Regions from separate parts of the Pseudomonas sp. BN414 genome, predicted to be linked through region 3. Evidence: predicted binding sites of a transcription regulator. Region 3 holds the regulator's gene; each other region holds the start of a gene.
The links. Region 3 encodes FliA, which starts transcription of late flagellar genes. Its sites were predicted from a motif close to CTAAAGTTTNNNNNNNNNNNGCCGNTAA; they were not measured.
Positions count from the first base shown of each region.

Region 1 (3,273 bases), on a different contig from region 3:
AGACCGGGACCGGCAAGGAACTGATCGCCCGCGCCCTGCATTTCGACGGCGCGCGCAGCCGTGGCCCCTTCGTCGAGTTCAACTGCGCCTCGATTCCCGCGCACCTGCTGGAGGCCGAGCTGTTCGGCCATGAGAAGGGCGCCTTCACCGATGCCAAGGACCGTCGCCTGGGCCTGGTGGAAGCGGCCGATGGCGGCACCCTGTTTCTCGACGAAGTCGGCGAGATGGACCTGGTGCTCCAGGCCAAGCTGCTCAAGCTGCTGGAAGACCGCACCATCCGCCGCATCGGTTCGGTGAAGGAACGCAAGGTCAACCTGCGCATCATCAGCGCCACCAACTGCAACCTCGAACAGATGGTCCAGCAGGGCAAGTTCCGCCGCGACCTGTTCTTCCGCCTGCGCATCATCTCCGTTCGCGTGCCGCGGCTGTATGTGCGCGAGGGGGACGTCCTGCTGCTGGCCCGGCATTTCCTCAAGCAGCACGGCAAGCGCTACGGCAAGCCCGGCCTGCAGTTCTCCGCCGAGGCCGAACATGTGCTGCAGAGCTACAGCTGGCCGGGCAACGTGCGCGAGCTGCGCAACATGCTGGAGCAGACCGTGCTGCTGGCCCAGGCGAACCTGATCACCGCCGCGCAATTGCATATCTGCCCGAGCCTGGTGGAGGACACAACGGCCCACTACCGCACCCATGGCAACGGCAATGGCGACGGTCATGGCGCCGAGCCCGAGGCCGAGCGGGAAATGGTCATCCGCATGCTCGACAAGACCGACTGGAACGTCACCAAGTCCGCCCGCCTGCTGGGGCTGACGCGGGACATGCTGCGCTACCGAATCGAAAAACTGGGCCTGATCCGGCCGGATCGCCGTCACTGATCCGCCATCAGGCCCCGACGCCCACGGGCGTCACTGTTCCCTAGCACTCCCTCTCGCCAATACGGGAGGAGGAGATCCTTGTGGCCGGGCTGCGATCCTGCTCGCATCGCCGCATCGTCCACCGGGGTTCGGTGCCCTCACACCGGCCCCGCTTTCTTATTCCAGGCGCCAGCTCCGCAAGGGGCTGGCGCCTTCGCATCCGGGGTGCCGCGAGCGCCCAGGCCCGCCGCCCTCCGATCAGATTCCCTGAACTTCGCTGCCTCCTCGCGCTTCTACCGGCATATGCCCCGTTCCCGAGGACACCGACATGACTGTCAGCATCGACCTGGACCGTGACCTCTGCACCCTGGAACTCAATGGCAGGCTGATCGAGCTGCCGATTCACCAGATAGTGGTCAATACCGATGAGGACCTGCGCGCGTCGGTGATCCGTTGTGTCGATGGCAATGCGGTGATCAGCGAGGACCAGGCGCAGATGCTGATTGGCGCCGGCGCCAAGGATGATCGCAAGCACCTGTTCGTCGACGGTGGCGACGGGCCGGGCGAGCACTGAGGCAGCGGATGACTGGCAGAAACGAAACGGCGTGCACGCCGTTCCAATGAATACGAGCCGTTGGTTTTGAAGGGGTTCACATGAGCAGCGAGCGCAATACCGACACGCATAGACGTGACAACAAGGCCCTGGCGGACTTTCCGCGCTGGCTGGTCGACCCGGATTATGTCGACCTGGTCCTGGAGCGCGATCCGGACGATCCGCTCTTCGACACCACCCTCGACGACGCGGAAACCTTCCGTCACTCCCGTCATGGGTAACGAGAATTGTTTTTACCTGTAGCGCCGCCTGATTAGCTAATGGCAGAATGCGATCAGACACGGATGTCACCCATCTTCATCGCGCGCCAGCGATCCTCTGCCGGCCAGCCAGGCCGCCTCCCTCCCGACACATTTCGCAATCACCCTCCCGGTGGTCGCGAGGGGATACCCAGAGCCTAAAGAAGCCGCCCGCGCAGCCGATGCAGGAAATACCTCCCTGCGTAATCACCTCCCCCGAGCCCCGACATGTTCAACTCCCGTTTGAAACAGGAACTGCTCAGCCTGCGCGAAGAGCTGTCTTCCATCCAGCAGGTGCGCGACAGCCTCGATGAAGAAATGCTGGCGCTCTACCTCGACGCGCGTGGCCGCATCGATTCGGTCAACCGCAACTTCGAACAGGAGATGCTCTACCGCGCCGACCAATTGCTCGGCAAGAACCTGCTGGAGATGATCCCCGAACACGTTCGCGGCCTGGACTTCCATCTGAAGGTGAAAACCGCGCTGGACCGTGGCGAGCACCTGGCGGGAGTGGTGCGCTTGCTGCGTGGCGACGGTGAAGAGGCCTGGCTGCGCTGCATCCTGCAACCGCTGCGCGACAGCACCGGCCAGTTGCAGCGCTTTTCCCTCTACGCCAGCAACCTCACACGCACCATCGAGACCTCCCGCGAGCACGAGAACCTGATCAACGCCCTGCAGCGTTCGACGGCGGTGATCGAGTTCAACCTCAAGGGCGAGGTGCTGACGGCCAACGACCGCTTCCTCGACGGCATGGGCTACAGCCTGGAACAGATTCGCGGCAAGCATCACCGCATGTTCTGCGAGCCGGAGGAATACAACTCGCCGCAGTACCAGGCCTTCTGGGACAAACTGCGTCGCGGCGAATACATTGCCGACCGCTTCAAACGCATCGACAAATATGGCCGCATCGTCTGGCTGGAGGCTTCCTACAACCCGATCATCGACGCCCACGACCGTCTCTACAAAGTGGTCAAGTTCGCCACCGTGATCACCGAGCAGGTCAACCGCGAGGCGGCGGTGGCCGAGGCCGCCAGCATCGCCTTCGAGACGTCCAAGGGCACCGACGACAGCGCCCAGCGCGGCGCCGCCGTGGTGCAGCAGACGGTGGAGGTGATGCGCGAGCTCGCCACCCGTATGCAGGAGGCGGTTCAGGGCATCGAGGCGCTGGACCAGCAGTCGCAGGTCATCGGTGCCATCGTCAAGAGCATCAGCGGAATCGCCGACCAGACCAACTTGCTGGCCCTCAACGCGGCCATCGAAGCGGCCCGTGCCGGCGAGCAGGGACGTGGCTTCGCGGTGGTGGCCGACGAGGTCCGCCAACTGGCCTCGCGCACCAGTGCGGCGACGGTGGAAATCTCCAAGGTGGTGGAACAGAACCAACAACTGGCCGAACGCGCCGTCGCCATGATCGACCGTGGTCGCGAGCAGGCCGAACTGGGCCTGCAACTGTCCGGTCAGGCGGGTAACGCCATCGTCGAAATCCAGGACGGCGCGCAACGCGTCGTCAGCGCCATCGGCCAGTTCTCCAGCCACCTTTCGCGCTGATTGGCTGGCTGACTGTAGGAGCGGC
Region 1 covers NZ_SSOL01000054.1:62,326-65,598, forward strand. Annotated here, with positions in the region: gene E8E95_RS10845 (sigma-54 dependent transcriptional regulator) at 1-872, shown strand, start outside; gene E8E95_RS10850 (DUF3203 family protein) at 1,180-1,425, shown strand; gene E8E95_RS10855 (hypothetical protein) at 1,506-1,685, shown strand; gene E8E95_RS10860 (methyl-accepting chemotaxis protein) at 1,932-3,248, shown strand.
Region 1: E8E95_RS10860 (methyl-accepting chemotaxis protein) is a predicted target of FliA. The motif match lies at 1,862-1,889, and genes of this name have one in related genera.

Region 2 (3,273 bases), on a different contig from region 3:
ATCTGGGCGATCAGCTCGACGCGCTGGGCCACTTCGCTGCTGGCCTTGGACTGCTCGCCGATGGTGTAGGAAATCTCCTCCACCACTTCCGCCGCACGATGAGCGCCGCTGCGAATCTCGCTGATCGACTCTCCCGCCTGCCGCGCCAGGCCGACGCCAACCTGCACCCGTTCCACGCCGGTCTGCATGCTGTCCACCGCGTGCTGGGTAGATTCACGGATGCGCTGGATCATCCCGGTGATTTCCTGGGTCGACTGCGCGGTGCGCGCCGCCAGGTTGCGTACCTCGTCTGCCACCACGGCGAAACCCCGGCCGGCTTCCCCGGCGCGGGCGGCCTCGATGGCGGCGTTCAGTGCCAGCAGGTTGGTCTGTTCGGCGATGCCTTTGATCACCTGGATGATGGAGTGGATCTCTTCCGAAGACTCACCCAGGGCGGTGATGGTGCTGGAGGACTGGTTCACTGCGTCGGCGATGCGATTCATGCCTTCCACCACCCCGAGGATCACCTTGCCGCCGCTGCCGGCGAGGTCTTCCGACTGGGCGGAAATGCTCTGCGCATTGCGCGCGTGTTCGGCGATCTGGCCGATGTTGGTGATCATCTGTTCCATGGCTGCGGCCATGCTGGTGGCGCTGTCGGATTGCTCGCTGGCGCCGTCGACGATGCTTTGCGAGGTCTCGCTGAGACGGTGCGCGGTACCGCGCAGTTCCTCGCTCTCGCTGCGGATGGTGGCGATCATCTGCCGCAGGTTGCCCTGCATGTCGGCCAGCGCCCGTTGCAACTGGCCGGCTTCGTCGTCGCTGTCGATGCTGACCTGGGTGGCCAGGTTGCCCTGGGCGATGGCACGCGCCACGCCGACGGTTTTCTCCAGCGGCCGTAGCACGGCGCGCATCAATTGGCCGGTGACCAGGCAGAGCAGGCCGATCACCAGCAGGATGCCTCCGACCAGCCATTTGGCGGCGTTGCTGACGGCCGCTTCGCCATCGGTGCGGGTCTTGGCCGCATGGGATTCGATCTTGCCGCTGAGGGCTTCGTTCTTTTCTTCCAGCTCGCCGAAGCTGCGTTCGAAGGAGGCCAATTCGGCACGGGCCGCCTGCGAGTCGCGCAGGGCGAGGTTGACGATCCGCTCGGCGTCGCCGATGTAGATTTCCAGGGCGGGCTGGGATTCGGCGATTGCGTTGCGGATATCCGCCGTGAGCGGCAGCTTGGCGTTCTCGCCGAGGGTGCGGCGGAACCATTCGCTGTGATCGCGCAGGTCATTGCGCACCTGGTCGGCGCCGGCCTGGTCGCCCGGCTGCACCACCAGGGCGGCCAGCACGTCCGCGCGCAGGGCGTCGTGCATCATGTCGCCCTCCAGGTGGTTGCGCAGCGCGCTGACGCTGAGCTGGTTCTCGGCCAGCGCGTCGGCGAGGTCGGTCTGTCCCCAGTAACCGATGCCACCCAGGAGGGTGGCGGCGAGGACGCTGATTGCCCCGGAGGCGACCATTTTCTGTCTTATTTTCATGTCCTGTACTCGCTGGATTGGCCGAATGCTGGCAAGGGTAGTCCAGCAACAAGTGGCGCTGGAGTGTTTATCGGCCGCCAGGCGAGTGGCATGAGGGGGGGACGACTCAGTGGATTCCCTAGCGCTGCAACAGTCCCGCCCAGCTGGATAGGGGAATCACCTGATCCTCGTGCCAGATCCGCTGCCAGAGCAGCTTCAGGCGCTCCAGGTCGCCCCGGCTGGTCGGCCAGCGGCGTGCCTCCGTCACCGGTTGCCAGCGGCCGTCGCGCTGCTCCGCGAGGATGAAGCGGAAGGGGTGGAAACCGGTCATGCCGAGGCGCAGGTCAGTGACCACCAGCATCTGGTCGATCTGGTCGTAGCGCAGGATGCCGTGGGTGAACCAGGCCAGCCGCACGTGCTGCGGGGAGTCCCGCAGGCGCCGGGCCAGGTCGGTGCCGCGCGGTATGCGCTCGAGCCTGGGTGGCGCGTCGTCGAACCAGCTGACCAGCGCTTCGTGGTAGTCCTCGCCGTCCAGCACAGTCACGCGCCAAAGCAGCGTGTTGAAGGGTGTAGGCGCGCTGAAGATGGTTTGCGGACGGATGCCGTCCCGCTCCAGCACGTCATACACCCGCTGTTCGGCCATGAACTTGCCGCCAAGGCTGGAGAGCAGGTAGAGGCTCGACAGGGCCAGCGCCGCCACCGGTAGGCGCGGCTTGCGTCCACGCAATCCGAACAGCAGGCCACCGATCACCGCTGCGATCAGCGGCAGGGTGTAGAGCGGGTCGATGATGAAGATGCTCGACCAGGCGATGGGCGGCGTCTGCATCGGCCAGAACAGTTGGGTGCCGTAGCTGGTGAAGGCATCCAGCAGCGGGTGGGTGACCAGCACCAGCCAGAGGGCGAGGAACAGGCGCTGGGTGGTATACTCCGGATTGGGGCGCCATCGTCGTACCAGCAAGGTCAGCAGGGCCGCCAGTGCCGAGAGCACGAAGATCGAATGACTGAAACCCCGGTGGTAGGTCATCGCCGCCACCGCGTCGGTGTAGCGGATCACCACGTCGAGGTCCGGCAAGGTGCCGAGCATGGCGCCGTAGAGCAGCGCCTTGCGTCCTTGCCAGCGCCCGAGCAGCGCCCCCTGGATAGTGGCGCCGAGCACCGCCTGGGTGAGTGAGTCCATTGCCATCTCTCGAAAATGATCCGCCGGCTAAATTACTGCGCCGACAGCCATCCCGGCAGCGGGAAATTCTCACCAGATTTTTCCGACAATGGAGAGGGTGAAAGACCGTATGGATGCGAAATGAATCCTGCTGATTCCCCTCCTGGTGCGGGGCGGACCAGGAGGGGAAGCTGTTGCCGACCGATTACTCGTACACCACTGGACGATGATGGATGCGTGATTGATAGCGGGATTTCTGTGCGGGTTCAGCCGCTTGCGTCGGGGTCCCTGACCCGGCCGCCGTGGGTTTTTCCTCGACCAGTTGGGCGAAACGCTCGCTTTCGTCCTGGGTCGTCTGCTCGCGCTGTGCTTGCAGCTCCTTGTGCTGGATGAGCCGGTCGCTGCCTCCTTCAGCTGTGGCCTGGAAAGAGGTCAGCGCGACAAGAGAGAACAACAGGCTGGAGAAGGCAGTGGTGCTAATTGCGGATTTCATGTTTCTTCCTCGTTTAAACACTTGAACAACCCCCGAGGCCGGATATTAAGGAAGAACTTAGGTGCCGCCAGAAGTATTTTGTGGTGCCTGACAAATGGCCAATTTAAAGATAATTGGTAGTTTTATAAGGAGCTGATTGGCAT
Region 2 covers NZ_SSOL01000033.1:61,220-64,492, forward strand. Annotated here, with positions in the region: gene E8E95_RS05265 (methyl-accepting chemotaxis protein) at 1-1,502, opposite strand, end outside; gene E8E95_RS05270 (metal-dependent hydrolase) at 1,621-2,658, opposite strand; gene E8E95_RS05275 (hypothetical protein) at 2,843-3,130, opposite strand.
Region 2: E8E95_RS05265 (methyl-accepting chemotaxis protein) is a predicted target of FliA. The motif match lies at 1,570-1,597, and genes of this name have one in related genera.

Region 3 (3,273 bases):
CTTCCCGGACAGCGCATCGGTGTCGCGCTGGCTGCGGGCGAGGAATTGCTCGATGCGGCGGGCCAGGTCACGGAATCCGTCCGCGCCGATTTCCCGACGCATGAAGCGGCCCCATTCCTCACCCAGCTTCTGGGCTTCGTCGCTCAGGCCGCCCAGCAGCGGCGCGCTTTCCTCCACCAGATCCATGGTGCGGTTCGCGGCCTTTTCGGTCATCTGCACCACATAGGAAAGGCGGTCGGTCGCATCGGCGATCTGCGACATCTCCTTGGCATGGGGCAGGTGCGGGTCGATCTGGAAGTTGACGATGGCGTTGTGCAGCTCACGGGTGAGCTTGCCGACTTCCTGGTAGAGGCCGCGATCACGGACGTGATTGAGTTCGTGGATGAGTTGTACGGCGTCGGTGAAGTTGCCTTTTTCGAGGCTGTCCACCAGTTCCCGCGCACGGTCTTTCAGGGTCGACTCGAAGTCTCCCAGCAGGTGTTCTTTCTGGTCCATGGTGCCCTCGCGGCTGACATTCAGCCGTTGACCCGCTCGAAGATCTTCTCGATTTTTTCTTTCAGGACCTGGGCAGTGAAAGGCTTGACCACATAGCCGTTCACACCGGCCTGGGCCGCTTCGATGATCTGGTCGCGCTTGGCCTCGGCAGTCACCATCAGCACCGGCAGGTGTTTCAGGCGCTCATCGGCGCGTACCGCGCGCAGCAGGTCGATACCGGTCATGCCGGGCATGTTCCAGTCGGTCACGAGGAAGTCGAAGTTGCCGCTGTGCAGCATGGGCAGGGCGGTGGTGCCATCGTCCGCTTCGGCGGTATTGGTGAATCCCAAGTCGCGCAAGAGGTTCTTGATGATGCGTCTCATCGTCGAGAAATCATCAACGATGAGGATTTTCATGTTCTTGTCCAAGTCGACCTCCGTACAGTCTCAAACGTCCCTCTTGCCGGGGACGCCATCCAAATCTGAAAGCGGTGTACCGTTCAGCGCGCGCGCCACTCGCCGAGCCGTGCGCGCAGGCGTGCGGCGCACTGGCTATGCAACTGGCTGACACGTGATTCGCTGACCCCCAGCACTTCACCGATTTCCTTCAAGTTCAGTTCTTCGTCGTAATACAGCGCCAGCACCAGGCGCTCACGCTCCGGCAGGTTCGCGATGGCATCAGCCAGCGCGGCCTGGAAACGGTCTTCTTCCAGATCATGGGAAGGCGAGAATTGGGTGACACCGGCGTCCTCGTGCACACCGCCCTGCTCGCCGTCCTGCAACAGGTCGTCGAAGCTGAACAGGCGGCTGCCCAAGGTGTCGCTCAGGATGCCGTAGTAGTCTTCGAGACTCAATCCAAGTTCGGCAGCAACTTCCTGATCTTTAGCGTCGCGACCTGTTCGGGCCTCGATGGTGCGGATCGCGTCACTCACCATGCGCGTGTTGCGGTGCACCGAACGTGGCGCCCAGTCGCCCTTGCGGACCTCGTCGAGCATGGCCCCGCGGATGCGGATGCCGGCGTAGGTTTCGAAACTGGCACCCTTGCTGCCATCGTATTTCTTCGAGGCTTCGAGCAGTCCGATCATCCCAGACTGCATGAGGTCTTCCACCTGAACGCTGGCCGGAAGGCGCGCGAGCAGGTGATAGGCGATGCGCTTGACCAGGGGGGCGTAGCGTTCGATCAGCTGATGTTGCGAATCCCTTGCCTGTGCCTTGCCGTACATACGCAGCCCCGTGGCGGGTGTCATACAGGGGTTTCCGTGGACGGCTGCCGGACCAGCCGCTCGACGAAGAACTCCAGGTGGCCCCGCGGATTGGCCGGCAGCGGCCAGCTGTCGACCTTCTGTGCGATGGCCTTGAACGCCAGGGAGCACTTCGAGCGCGGGAAGGCTTCATAGACCGCGCGTTGCTTCTGCACGGCCTTGCGCACCGATTCGTCATAGGGGACGGCGCCCACGTACTGCAGGGCGACATCGAGGAAGCGATCGGTAACCTTGGTCAGCTTGGCGAACAGGTTGCGCCCTTCCTGCGGGCTGTGGGCCATGTTGGCCAGCACGCGGAAGCGGCTCATGCCGTAGTCGCGGTTGAGCAGTTTGATCAGCGCGTAGGCGTCGGTGATGGAGGTGGGTTCGTCGCAGACCACCACTATCACTTCCTGGGCGGCACGGACGAAGCTGACCACCGAATCGCCGATGCCGGCGGCGGTGTCGATCACCAGCACGTCGAGGTTGTCGCTGATCTCGCTGAATGCCTGGATCAGGCCGGCGTGCTGCATGGGCGAAAGCTGCACCATGCTCTGGGTGCCGGAGGCGGCCGGGACGATGCGAATGCCCCCCGGCCCCTGCAACAGCACGTCGCGCAGGTCGCATTCGCCATTGATCACATCGGCCAGGGTGCGCTTGGCGGTAAGGCCGAGCAGGACGTCGACGTTGGCCAGGCCGAGGTCGGCGTCCAACAACATGACGCGGCGGCCGAGATCGGCCAGGGCCAGCGAGAGGTTGACGGACACGTTGGTCTTGCCAACGCCGCCCTTGCCGCCGGTCACCGCGATCACCTGTACGGGATGCATACTACCCATTTCAAATACCTTGCCTTAGGGGCCAGTTTGGCGGTCCAGCACCGCCCCACACGGGGCGGCTCACAATTCTTCAACCGGCGCGGCGCGCCGGATTCTGGTAAAGCCCGGCGAACAGATCGGCCATGGCTTCTTCACTCGGGTCCTCCGGAGCCTGGAGGCTGACCGCACGACTCACCAGCTGGTGGCTGCGCGGAACCTGCAGATCATCCGGGATTCGCGGGCCGTCGGCCAGATAGGCTACCGGGAGATGCTGGCCGATAGCCAGTCCCAATACCTCGCCCAGGCTGGCGGCTTCATCCGCCTTGGTGATGATGCAACCGACCAGGCCGCAACGCTTGTAGCTGTGATAGGCCGCCTTGAGCACCTGGCTCTGGCTGGTGGCCGCCATCACCAGGTGATTCTTCGCGTTTATCGCCCGGCTGGCCAGCGCTTCGAGCTGCATGGTCAGGGCCGGATCGTTGACCGGCAGACCGGCGGTATCGATCAGCACCACACGCTTGCGGGCCAGGGGCGCGATGGCCTGGGTCAGGGATTGGCCCGGATCGACGAGGGTCACCGGCACATTGAGGATTCGGCCCAGGGTCTTGATCTGCTCCTGGGCGCCGATGCGGAAACTGTCCATGCTCACCAGGGCGACGTTTTGCGCGCCGTACTTGAGCACGTAGCGGGCAGCCATCTTGGCCAGGGTTGTGGTCTTGCCCATGCCGGCCGGACCGACCAGGG
Region 3 covers NZ_SSOL01000071.1:198,604-201,876, forward strand. Annotated here, with positions in the region: gene E8E95_RS18970 (protein phosphatase CheZ) at 1-495, opposite strand, end outside; gene E8E95_RS18975 (chemotaxis response regulator CheY) at 516-890, opposite strand; gene fliA (RNA polymerase sigma factor FliA) at 974-1,720, opposite strand; gene fleN (flagellar synthesis regulator FleN) at 1,717-2,550, opposite strand; gene flhF (flagellar biosynthesis protein FlhF) at 2,621-3,273, opposite strand, start outside.